2 regions of the Lentibacillus kimchii genome follow, and region 2 is predicted to be linked to the other one. Evidence: riboswitches for the same ligand, from Rfam matches in the RefSeq annotation. Region 2 holds a riboswitch; the other holds the start of a gene.
The links. A riboswitch is a leader RNA that binds a small molecule or an ion and turns the genes downstream of it on or off. The one in region 2 is predicted to bind thiamine pyrophosphate.
Positions count from the first base shown of each region.

Region 1: it holds a riboswitch for thiamine pyrophosphate, as region 2 does, so the genes downstream of both, thiT (energy-coupled thiamine transporter ThiT) here and ACZ444_RS02995 (thiamine phosphate synthase) in region 2, are expected to answer to the same signal.

Region 1 covers NZ_AP043934.1:1,174,565-1,179,705, forward strand. Annotated here, with positions in the region: gene ACZ444_RS06355 (aconitate hydratase) at 1-376, opposite strand, end outside; gene ACZ444_RS06360 (DUF6884 domain-containing protein) at 600-1,055, shown strand; gene ACZ444_RS06365 (hypothetical protein) at 1,075-1,437, shown strand; TPP riboswitch at 1,519-1,619, shown strand; gene thiT (energy-coupled thiamine transporter ThiT) at 1,739-2,311, shown strand; gene ACZ444_RS06375 (hypothetical protein) at 2,512-3,933, shown strand; gene ACZ444_RS06380 (hypothetical protein) at 3,936-4,100, shown strand; gene ACZ444_RS06385 (carbon starvation CstA family protein) at 4,211-5,141, shown strand, end outside.
Region 2 covers NZ_AP043934.1:491,124-496,264, reverse strand. Annotated here, with positions in the region: gene ACZ444_RS03015 (PTS galactitol transporter subunit IIC) at 1-433, opposite strand, end outside; gene ACZ444_RS03010 (MoeB/ThiF family adenylyltransferase) at 472-1,485, opposite strand; gene ACZ444_RS03005 (thiazole synthase) at 1,485-2,249, opposite strand; gene thiS (sulfur carrier protein ThiS) at 2,250-2,453, opposite strand; gene ACZ444_RS02995 (thiamine phosphate synthase) at 2,495-3,097, opposite strand; TPP riboswitch at 3,193-3,301, opposite strand; gene ACZ444_RS02990 (IS1182 family transposase) at 3,478-4,833, shown strand; gene ACZ444_RS02985 (DUF1722 domain-containing protein) at 5,072-5,141, opposite strand, start outside.

The DNA of each region.
Region 1 (5,141 bases), 680 kb from region 2:
CGTTAGCACATGTGTGACTGTCCGAGCCGAGCAAAGTCTTGCCAGGTACGGCGAGACGCTGCATGTGAACAGGATGGCTAACCCCATTTCCGGGTCTTGAAAAGTGAAGACCAAAGCGCTGGGCAGAACTTTCTAAGAACAGATGGTCATCAGGGTTTTTATTATCTTCCTGGATTAGATTATGATCAACATACTGTGCTGAAGCTTCGGTTTTGGCATAGTCCAGGCCCATCGCTTCAAGTTCAAGCATGACCATGGTTCCTGTGGCGTCCTGGGTCAGTGTCTGATCGATTTGCAGACCAATTTCTGACCCGGCATTCATGTCGCCCGAAACGACGTGATCTTTGATCAGTTTTTGTGCAACATTCAAAGCCAATGTGGTTCCTCCTTTTAAATCATAACTGTACAATGTCATTCCTTGTAAATAAGCAATCAAACAGAAAAGCAATCTTAAGTACTTTCTATTTATTACTTTCTCCCATCGAGTATAGAATTGTTAGTTCTGAAGGTCAAACAATTGCAATCAAGCGTTATAAAACGATTTGTCTTTTGCAGCTCTGGTTAACATGCTATACTTATGTAAATAGGAGTGAAACGAGATGAAGGAATTAAGTATTATTCCATGTGGCCGGAAAAAGATTTGGGACAATCATCCGGAAATGGGGGCTGTGCCCGCAAAAAATGCTTATACCGGTACACTGCACAAACGCACGCGGCAATATGCAGAAATGTTTACTGATCAATGGGTGATTCTGTCAGCTAAACACGGGTTTTTATTTGCGGACGATATCGTTGATGGTCCGTATGATGTGACGTTTAACCAAAACAGTGATGAGATTGTCTCGTATGCGCAATTAATATGCCAGGCAGACGAAAAACAGCTGAAACAATTTGACAGGCTTGTGGTGCTGACAGGTCAAAAATACAAGCCTGTGATAAACGGAACATTTCCTGATGGTATGCCAAGGGTCTTTCCGCTCGCGAACTACGGCGGGATCGGCTATATTCTGCAGGCACTCAAACGGGCGGTGGAAGCACACACACCGGTTCATTAAATGACAGGAGCTGATGGTAATGACGCGAATAATATTTGTTTCACTGGTTGTAATTGTTTATTTAATTTATGCCGCATTTAAATATAAAGATACTTGGAAAAAACTTCGGTTGGGGCAATTGGCAGGGACGGTTCTGACATTCATTGTCATTATCAGCATTGCTGGTGTTACGCTGTTTTATGGCAGTCGCTATATAACAGCAGCTGTTTCCAGCAGCATAGGTGCCTTCATAATCCAATTTTTTGCTGTCATGATCATAATCGCAGCAGCGGGACTTATATTTATGGCTATAGTCAGTAAAATCACAAACGGTATTATACCCCTACAACGACAGCAGGGATATAGTCAGACGCCCCGCAGAGATACCAAGCACAAATCATAATAGAACCCCCCCGAATTCAGAACAGTCTTGTAATTAGTGTGGTGTATGATATAATATATTCAGCAAAAAAAGCATAGGTTAGAAGCCTTCAAGGGGAGCCTTTGGCTGAGAGTGAACGAGTTAGTTCTTACCCTTCGAACCTGTTAGTTAGTACTAGCGCAGGGATGGCGGCTTTTTTGATGGATCAGCAGCAATGTGAGCGGAGTTTTCCCATCAGAAAGCTTCCCCTTGGCATTGCTTTTTTTGTGTTTTTTAACATATTCAGGCGGCACAGGCTGCCGGCAAAAAGGGGAGGAGTTCGATGCGTTCAAACCGCACATTGTTTTTAATTGAGGTGGCTGTCTTTACAGCTCTGGCCTTGTTGCTGGATGTCATTCCGTTTCTATCATTTAAAATCTGGGCACAGGGCGGATCCATTTCATTGGCGATGATTCCTGTATTTATACTTGCATTTCGCTGGGGTCTTAAAGGCGGGCTCTTGTCAGGATTTTTGTGGGGGATTTTGCAGGTTGCGGCTGGGACTGGTTACGTCTTGACCCCGCTTCAGGGTTTCATTGACTATGCCCTTGCCTTTACGGTAATTGGATTTGCTGGAATCTTTGCCAAGCAGGTGCAAAAAGCTATTCAATCGGGGCAAACAACTGTTTATCTTACGTATATAACACTTGGGGTGATTTTGGGCAGTTCACTGCGGTTTTTGGCTCACTTTGCGGCTGGGGTTGCCTTCTTTAATTCAGCTGTGGAAGGTCAATCTGTCTGGGTCTATTCATTGCTCTATAATATATCGTATATCATTCCGTCATTGGTCATCAGTGCAGCAGTCGTTTTTCTTCTATTTCATAAACAGCCCAGAATGTTATTAAAAACAGCCTGATTTGGTTCAATGCCGCTCACATTATGTTACGGAACCGGAATTTAAAAAATAGTCCTTCTGCGACAGAGGGCTATTTTTATTTCGTTCATAACAACGATTCAGTGCATTTCCGCAGTTCGCGTTCAATTCAAAATGGATGTTTTCACCGCTTTCTTTCAACGTGCATAGGCTGGAGCACAGATAGAAAGGAAGTGTTTAAAGTGGAGATAACCCTGGCCCACTGGTTATATGCTCTGTTCACATTAGCGATCATTTTGACGATGATCTTTCGCCGCGGCGTTGTCCTGCCGTCGCTACTTGGAACGTTTGTGATTGCCTGGGTATATCAGGGCAGTCTGGTGGATGGTTTTACGGTCATTTTCAATGCTAATCTAGTGGCTGCGAAAGAGCTGTTTAATATATTTTTGATTATTACATTTATGATGGCTCTCCTGCATTCGTTGAGAGATTTAGGAGCTGACAGGCGAATGATTCAGCCCATCCAGAAATTTATGGTTAATGGGCATGTATCCTTTTTCCTGCTGGTGGGTGTTACTTATGTCATTTCCTTATTCTTTTGGCCAACACCTGCTGTACCGCTCATCTGTGCCTTGCTTGTTCCGGCCGCCATCCGCTCAGGTCTTCCGGCTATGACCTCAGCTGTTGCTGTTGCGCTGGCTGGCCAGGGTATGGCACTGTCTTCCGATTACATTGTTCAAGTGGCGCCTAATGTATCTGCAACAGCGGCCGGGATCGAAACATCGGTTGTCGCTGATAAGGCACTTGTTTTATCACTCATCGCCGGAGCGGTGGCCATTGGATTCGCGTACGTATTTTACAGAAAAACCATTCGATCAAAAGACAGCGATTTGAATGAGCTCGAAGGGGAGCAGATCCAAACAACTGGCGAGCCTCTTAATAAAACAGAATCGCGGCACGTCACCATGTGGAGTAAAATGTTTGCTGTTTTGGTTCCAATCGCTATGCTGGCGGTTGTGATTTACATGATGTTTTCGAAGCTTTCTTCCGGACGAATGTCTGGATTTGAAGGTGGCGATGGTGCGGCTTTTGTTGGTGGTGTGGCCGTCGTCCTGCTGTTACTGTCAACGATTGCATTTGGACGCCAAAAAGCCTTGGATACGATTGCGGACCATATTACAGAAGGCTTTGTTTTTGCATTTAAAGCAATGGGACCGGTCATTCCGATTGCTGGCTTCTTCTTCCTGGGCAGTTCCGATTTTTCCGGTGCTATACTCAGTATCGAGGAAGGGGCGCCAGGGTTCTTGTTTGATCTTGTTGAGGCTGCACAGCAGCATGTTCCGGATAATGCCTTGCTGGGTGCCGTCAGTATATTGGTTATAGGTATTATTACCGGACTTGATGGCTCAGGATTTTCCGGTTTGCCGCTGACAGGGGCACTGGCAGCTTCCTTGGAAACGTCGTCGATTGATTCTGGAACACTCGCTGCGATCGGTCAAATGGGTTCGATTTGGACCGGTGGCGGAACAATCGTTGCGTGGTCGTCCTTGATTGCGATTGCTGGTTTTTGCGGTGTATCGGTTATGGACCTGGTTCGAAAAAACTTTCTTCCGGTTTTGCTTGGCTTAATTACAGCTGCTCTAGCAGCCTTAGTGATTTTCTGATTATGAGCGAAAAAATGGGTGTTCATAAGACTGAAGTCGATGCGGCTGGTGGGACCCCTCGTGCGCTGGTGGGTCTCACCTATGTTTCGTCTTTAGTTTTTCCCTTTGCTTATGTTCGCTTTGTACCATTATTAGTGAGATTGCTTTTTAAGCTAAAAGATGTCTGATGTTGGGATCCTTATTTCAGTTATTGTTTAAGAAGTTGTATTATTCTGACTTATAGTACATAGATTCTGATAAGTCTTTTTATAATGGTCATGACAAGGAGGGCTATCAGATGAATGGGATTATTGTAGCGGTTATTGGGCTGGCTGTGTTTGCACTGGGTTATCGCTATTATTCTAAATTTATTTCTGAAAGAATTTTCCGTCTGGATCCAGACTATGTGACGCCAGCGCATAGGTATCGGGATGATGTCGATTTTGTACCGACCAGCAAATTTGTTTTATGGGGGCACCACTTCACATCCGTGGCAGGCGCCGCGCCGATAATGGGGCCGGCTATAGCTGTCTATTGGGGGTGGCTTCCTGCTCTTTTATGGGTGATTTTGGGCACAATATTTGCTGCTGGGGTTCATGATTTTGGAACACTGGCGCTGTCAGTCCGGAATAAAGGCCAGTCAATTGGTTCACTGGCTAACAAACTGATAGGTCAGCGTTCTAAGATACTCTTTCTATTTATCATTTTAATTCTCGTTTTAATGGTTAATGCTGTCTTTTCCTGGGTGATTGCCAATTTATTTATTTCCTTCCCAACGAGTGTCCTGCCAGTATTTATTCAAATACCGCTGGCAATATGGATTGGTTACGCTGTTTATAAACGCAAGGCCAGGATGCTTGTACCGTCCTTATTAGCTCTAGGGGCTATGTATCTGACAGCAATCATGGCCAGCCGAGTTGACTTTTTGCAGATTGATATTGTTCAATACTTCGGCGGTGAGGGCAGTGAAGGGCTTTTCGGACTCGGTGCGGTAAACAGTGCTTTTATGATTTGGATTGTCATTTTAATGGTTTATGTGTATATTGCTTCGACACTGCCCGTCTGGAAGCTTCTTCAGCCGCGTGATTTTATTAATTCACATCAGCTTGTTGTCGGTTTGGCAATTCTGTATCTGGGACTCTTGTTTACCAACCCGGAAATAACGGCACCGATGACAAATCCGGGCGCAGATACGTCCTGGTTTCCGCTTTTGTTTATTACAATAGCCT
Region 2 (5,141 bases):
GAGCAAAATCATTCGTCATGGCGTAAACAAGTGAGCCGGTGAACGCCACATGCCAATAGTTCCATACATCAATATTCAGCGTTTTCGTCAAACCAAACAGCAGCAGGATAAAATTAATCCCAAGAGCTATCGGAATAGCAAGACTTCCCAACGCTGTTCCATAGGAAATCGCTGAGGTAGCCGGCCAGCCTATATCAATGGTGTGCAAATCAAAATTAAAACGATTAACCATCGCTTCAGCTGCCGGTCCCAAACTGGACGTCAATAAATCAATGACCAGATTCAAGCCAACAAATCCGATGCCGACTGTCATCCCTGCGTAGAACGCATTTTTCAGTTTGGTTCCTAATAAAAGAGCAAATAAAAATATAATAATGGGTAGCATGACACTGGCTCCCAGATCAACAAACCACTGTAAGGCTTGCAAAGACACCCCCCTTTTCAGCGAAGCCGCTCCCTTTCAAATACTGATCAGGCAAAATATTGATGATAAAGCGACCTCGCCTCTGTTGCATCGTTTGTTCCATGCACGAGCACGCGTCCATCTTTGAACATAATCATCCGGTTCTGATCGGTACGAAACTGCAATAAAAACGAATTTTGGTTAACGTCACCGAGATTGGACAGATGCTTAGCGATGTCTTCCAGATTGCGTGTTTCTTTCGATGCCGGCCGAATTTGAACAGTGTCCCGGCCGCAAAGCACTTCCGTCTTCGTCTGGCTTTGACTCAGAAATGGATAGATGGGTTCTGTGCTACATGAGGGACAATCAACGAATTTAAGTTTATCGACATTGACCGATGAATGATCATTGGACCAAATATCAAATGAAATAAGTTCACGGCGCAAGTCAGACCAATTCTCTGTCAAAATCTTAAGAGCTTCAGCCGTTTGATAAGCAACAACCATTTGGACGACTGGACTGATCACACCCCCTGTGTCACAAGTCAATCCGCCTACTGGCATGCCCTGCAGCAAGCAATTTAAACAAGGCGAGCTCTGCGGCAGAATGGTATAACTAATCCCGTAACTGGCTACAATGGATCCATAAATCCAGGGAACGCTATATTTCTGCGCAGCATCATTGATAATCATGCGGATTTCAAAATTATCTGTTGCATCCATAATCAGGTCAGTATCTGGTGCGAATTGCTCCATCTCAGTCGGCGTTACATCCGCGATATGCGCTTCGATCGTTACGTCACGATTAATCGCCTGCAACCGTCTCTGAGCTGAAATGGCTTTAGGCATCTGCTGTTCGGCATCCTGTTCCGTGTACAGCTGCTGGCGCTGCAGATTGCTCCATTCAACATAATCACGGTCCACAATGGTAATCTTGCCAACGCCGGAACGGACTAATATTTCCGAATTGCCCGTTCCGAGTGCGCCGGCGCCTATCACAAGAACGTGTTTATTCTGCAGCATTTGCTGGCCATCTTCGCCAATTCCCCGAAATAGAATCTGCCGAGAATAACGTTCATTCATCAGACACTCATCCCCTCTGCCGGACTGCTGGCAGCAGCGTAGCGTTTTTTCGGGATGCGTCCAGCTTCATAGCCCAATTGGCCTGCTTGGACAGCAAGTTTCATCGCCTCAGCCATTTTCACGGGTTTTGACGCTTTCGCTACAGCAGAATTTAACAGAACGCCATCTGCCCCAAGTTCCATCGCTGTGACGACATCTTTAGGAGAACCGATTCCCGCATCTACAATGACCGGCACCGTTAAAAGTTCCGTTATCAAACTCAGATTAAGTTCATTCAGAATCCCTTGCCCGGATCCAATCGGCGAAGCACCAGGCATAACAGCATGAGCTCCTATTTCTTCAAGCCGCTGTGCCAGCACAACATCGTCAGACGTGTACGGCAGGACCGTGTAGCCTTCTTGAACCAGTTCCTCTGTTGCCTTTAACGTTTCCGTCGGATCAGGGAGCAATGTCTTGTCATCACCGATTACTTCCACTTTAATCATGTCACACAACCCTGAGGCGTTAGCCAGTTTAGCCGTGCGGACGGCTTCTTCAGCCGTCTTAGCACCTGCTGTATTGGGCAGCAAGCTATACTTCTCTACATCTAGTTTCTCCAGAAAATTCGGCTGTGACGGTTCGAATATATTCATCCGCCTGACCGAAAAAGTCAGGATATCCGCTTCTGATACATCAACAGCCTGTTTTTGTGTGTCAAAGTCGGGATATTTACCCGTCCCGAGAAATAACCGGGAATTAAATGTTTTATTACCTATCGTTAACATTTAGCCACCTCCTACAAATTGGACCAGTTCAATTTTGTCACCACTGCGAACTTCTTGCTTTTCATGCCTATCCTTATTCAAAATATCACCATTGTACTCCACAATAACGACGGTACTGCTAATATGAAAATACTGTTTCACATCCGAGACTGTCTTCACTGTCTCAGGCATATCAGTCATGTTGCCATTAATATTAAGCTGCATGTTATCACCCCCCTTTAAATGATTAAGCAAGCTTAAGGGTATCAGCCAGCTGTTAAAGCCTTTTTATAGCGCTGGACAGCATCGACGGGATTATCCGCCAGCAAAATACCGGACAGAACAGCAACGCCCGAAGCACCCGTGTCAAGAACATCGTGTACATTTTCCGGTGCTATCCCGCCAATTGCTATAACTGGAACTGACGCGCTCCGGACTGCATGCCGCAGATTTTCAAGTCCTCGTGGTTCCATACCCGGTTTTGACCCGCTCGCAAAAACATGACCATACAGTACATAATCAGCACCGTTAGCCTCGGCTTTCACAGCTTCCTGAACCGAATGAACGGAACACCCGATACGCCAATGTATATTAAGATGTCGGGCATTGGCAGCGTCCATACTCTCGTAAGTCAGCTGCACACCCCCTGTCATTTTCTCGTAAGCAGTGTCTGCATCTGTATTAACGATCACTTTGCTGCGCGGAATACCGGCTTCAGCAAGGTCATCAATCGCCTGCTTCAACTGTTCAGATGTCCATGTTTTTTCGCGTAAATGAAGCCAGTCAATATAGGTGTGAATGTCCCTGATAATCGACGTCAATTCTTCTAGTGATTGTTTGCCTGTGGAAATAACATGAAGCTCTGACATAAATGCCCCCTCTCACACACCAGCCGAACGCAAAAAACCACTTCCCAGCATGGAAAGTGGTTTCGTTTATATCGCAAATCATTAAGAGACTTGCAATGTTCACCTTGCCACTTCCCTACGCCGGCGTTAACCGTCTCAAGTTCAAAGGGTCTCAGAGTCAGTACTCTGATCTCAGCTTTTTAAAAAGCTCCCCTAGTGGGATTATTAAGATATTTTGATTTATTATTAGACTACCATAAAAATTTAGATATGAGCGAATTTCATAATTCATAGCCCTTGCGGCGCAAGGACTTAAAAACGTAAAAAAGGAAGTACCTCCCCAAATCTTGTATAATGGTAGTTGAACTAAAACATCCATAGAGATTGGAGGAATACTTCCTATGACTATTATACGACAACCAAGCTTATTTAGCATCCAAGAACTTTATGACATGGAACCTACCCAAAAGTATGAGGCGATCATTTCCGCCGTTGATTTGGATGCCATTTATCACGACATGGCTAAAAAATCCCGTTTGGGCGCGCCTGAAGAGCTGAATGTTGCAGCGATGATTATTTCCGTTTTCATTCGGTATGTTGAACGCATCCCAACCATAAAAGACCTGAAAAAACGCTTAGATGATGATATTGCCTTCAAATTGAATTGTGGATTTCTGGTTTCAGACAAGATTCCTTCGGAAGCTTCCTATTCCCGCCTTTTAACCAAGCTGAGCGAGTCAGATGCATTGGAAAAGGCCCAGGAAAAAGTTGTTCTTCAAGCCATTGCCGAAGGCTTTATCGCTGATGATACAGTCGCCATCGATGCGACTCATTTCGAAGCACGTGATCAGGCCCCGCCTAAAGAAGAAAAGGCAAAGCCGGAACCGAAAAAACGCGGCCGTAAATCCAGGGAAGAGCGTGACCAATGGCTCCAGGAACAAGCTGAGAAAGAAGCGAATCTGCCTCTTTATGACAGGAAAATCGAAGCTCAACTGGATGCATCTTTAACAGAACTTCGAGACGGTGTTCCCCGGGATCCCCAATGGGGGATCAAGAAAAACAGCGAAGGCAAAAATACATTCTGGTTTGGCTATAAAGGACATCTGGCTGTCGGCACATCAAGTCAATACATTTTACAGGCCCTTTTCTCATCAGGAAATCTAAATGATGGAAAAGCCGCAATTCCTTTATTGAAGGGGATGAATGAACGCTTGCCTCTTTCAAACTTGCGTTATCAGACGATGGATGCGGGTTATGATTTTGAACCGATTTACACGCAGGTCTATCGAATGGGCCAGCAATCTATCATTGCCTATAATAAACGCAATGAATCGGAACCCATAGGGTTTGATAAATATTTTGCCCCAACATGTTTCCGTGAACATTCGTACCGTTATGAAAGTTACGATGCCAAACATGAAACCCTGAAGTACACAAACCCAAAGGAATGCAAAGACTGCCCTTTAGCCCATGAAGACATATGCCAGAAAGTATTCAAGATGAAAATCACTAAAGACCTCAGGCGATACACAGCCCCGGCACGGGGCTCTAAAGCTTGGAACACCATCTACAAGCGCCGATCAGCCGTTGAACGTGTCAATGCCTATTTAAAGGAATTCTTTCAGCTCAACAATGTTCGCCATCGTTCAGGGAAACGCGCTCAGATCCATTTTGATATCGTTACGTTGATGTATAATGCATCGAAATTAGCCGCAGACCGCATTGATGCCGCGTTAAAGCAGCAGCAGGCTGCTTAGAGGAATTTTAAAAAAATACACATTAGAAATTCTGCAGGTCTTTGCGTTTTTAATAAGAGCAATTATGAAATTGATTCATGTAAATTTGTTGTAAATTATTAAATTAATATATTTCAAGTCATCACTGTTATGCGTGAATTCAAGTGATCATGAGCCAAGATTATACAGAAATTGTAAGCTCAGATATTACATGTAGTTTACTTAGTTGACGTTAGCCATTAAATAATGGAAAATCAGATTACGTTCGCCTGATCACGTGATCGCCTTGCCAGAGCAGCTCAGACGCTTCATAAACCTGTCCTTGGTAC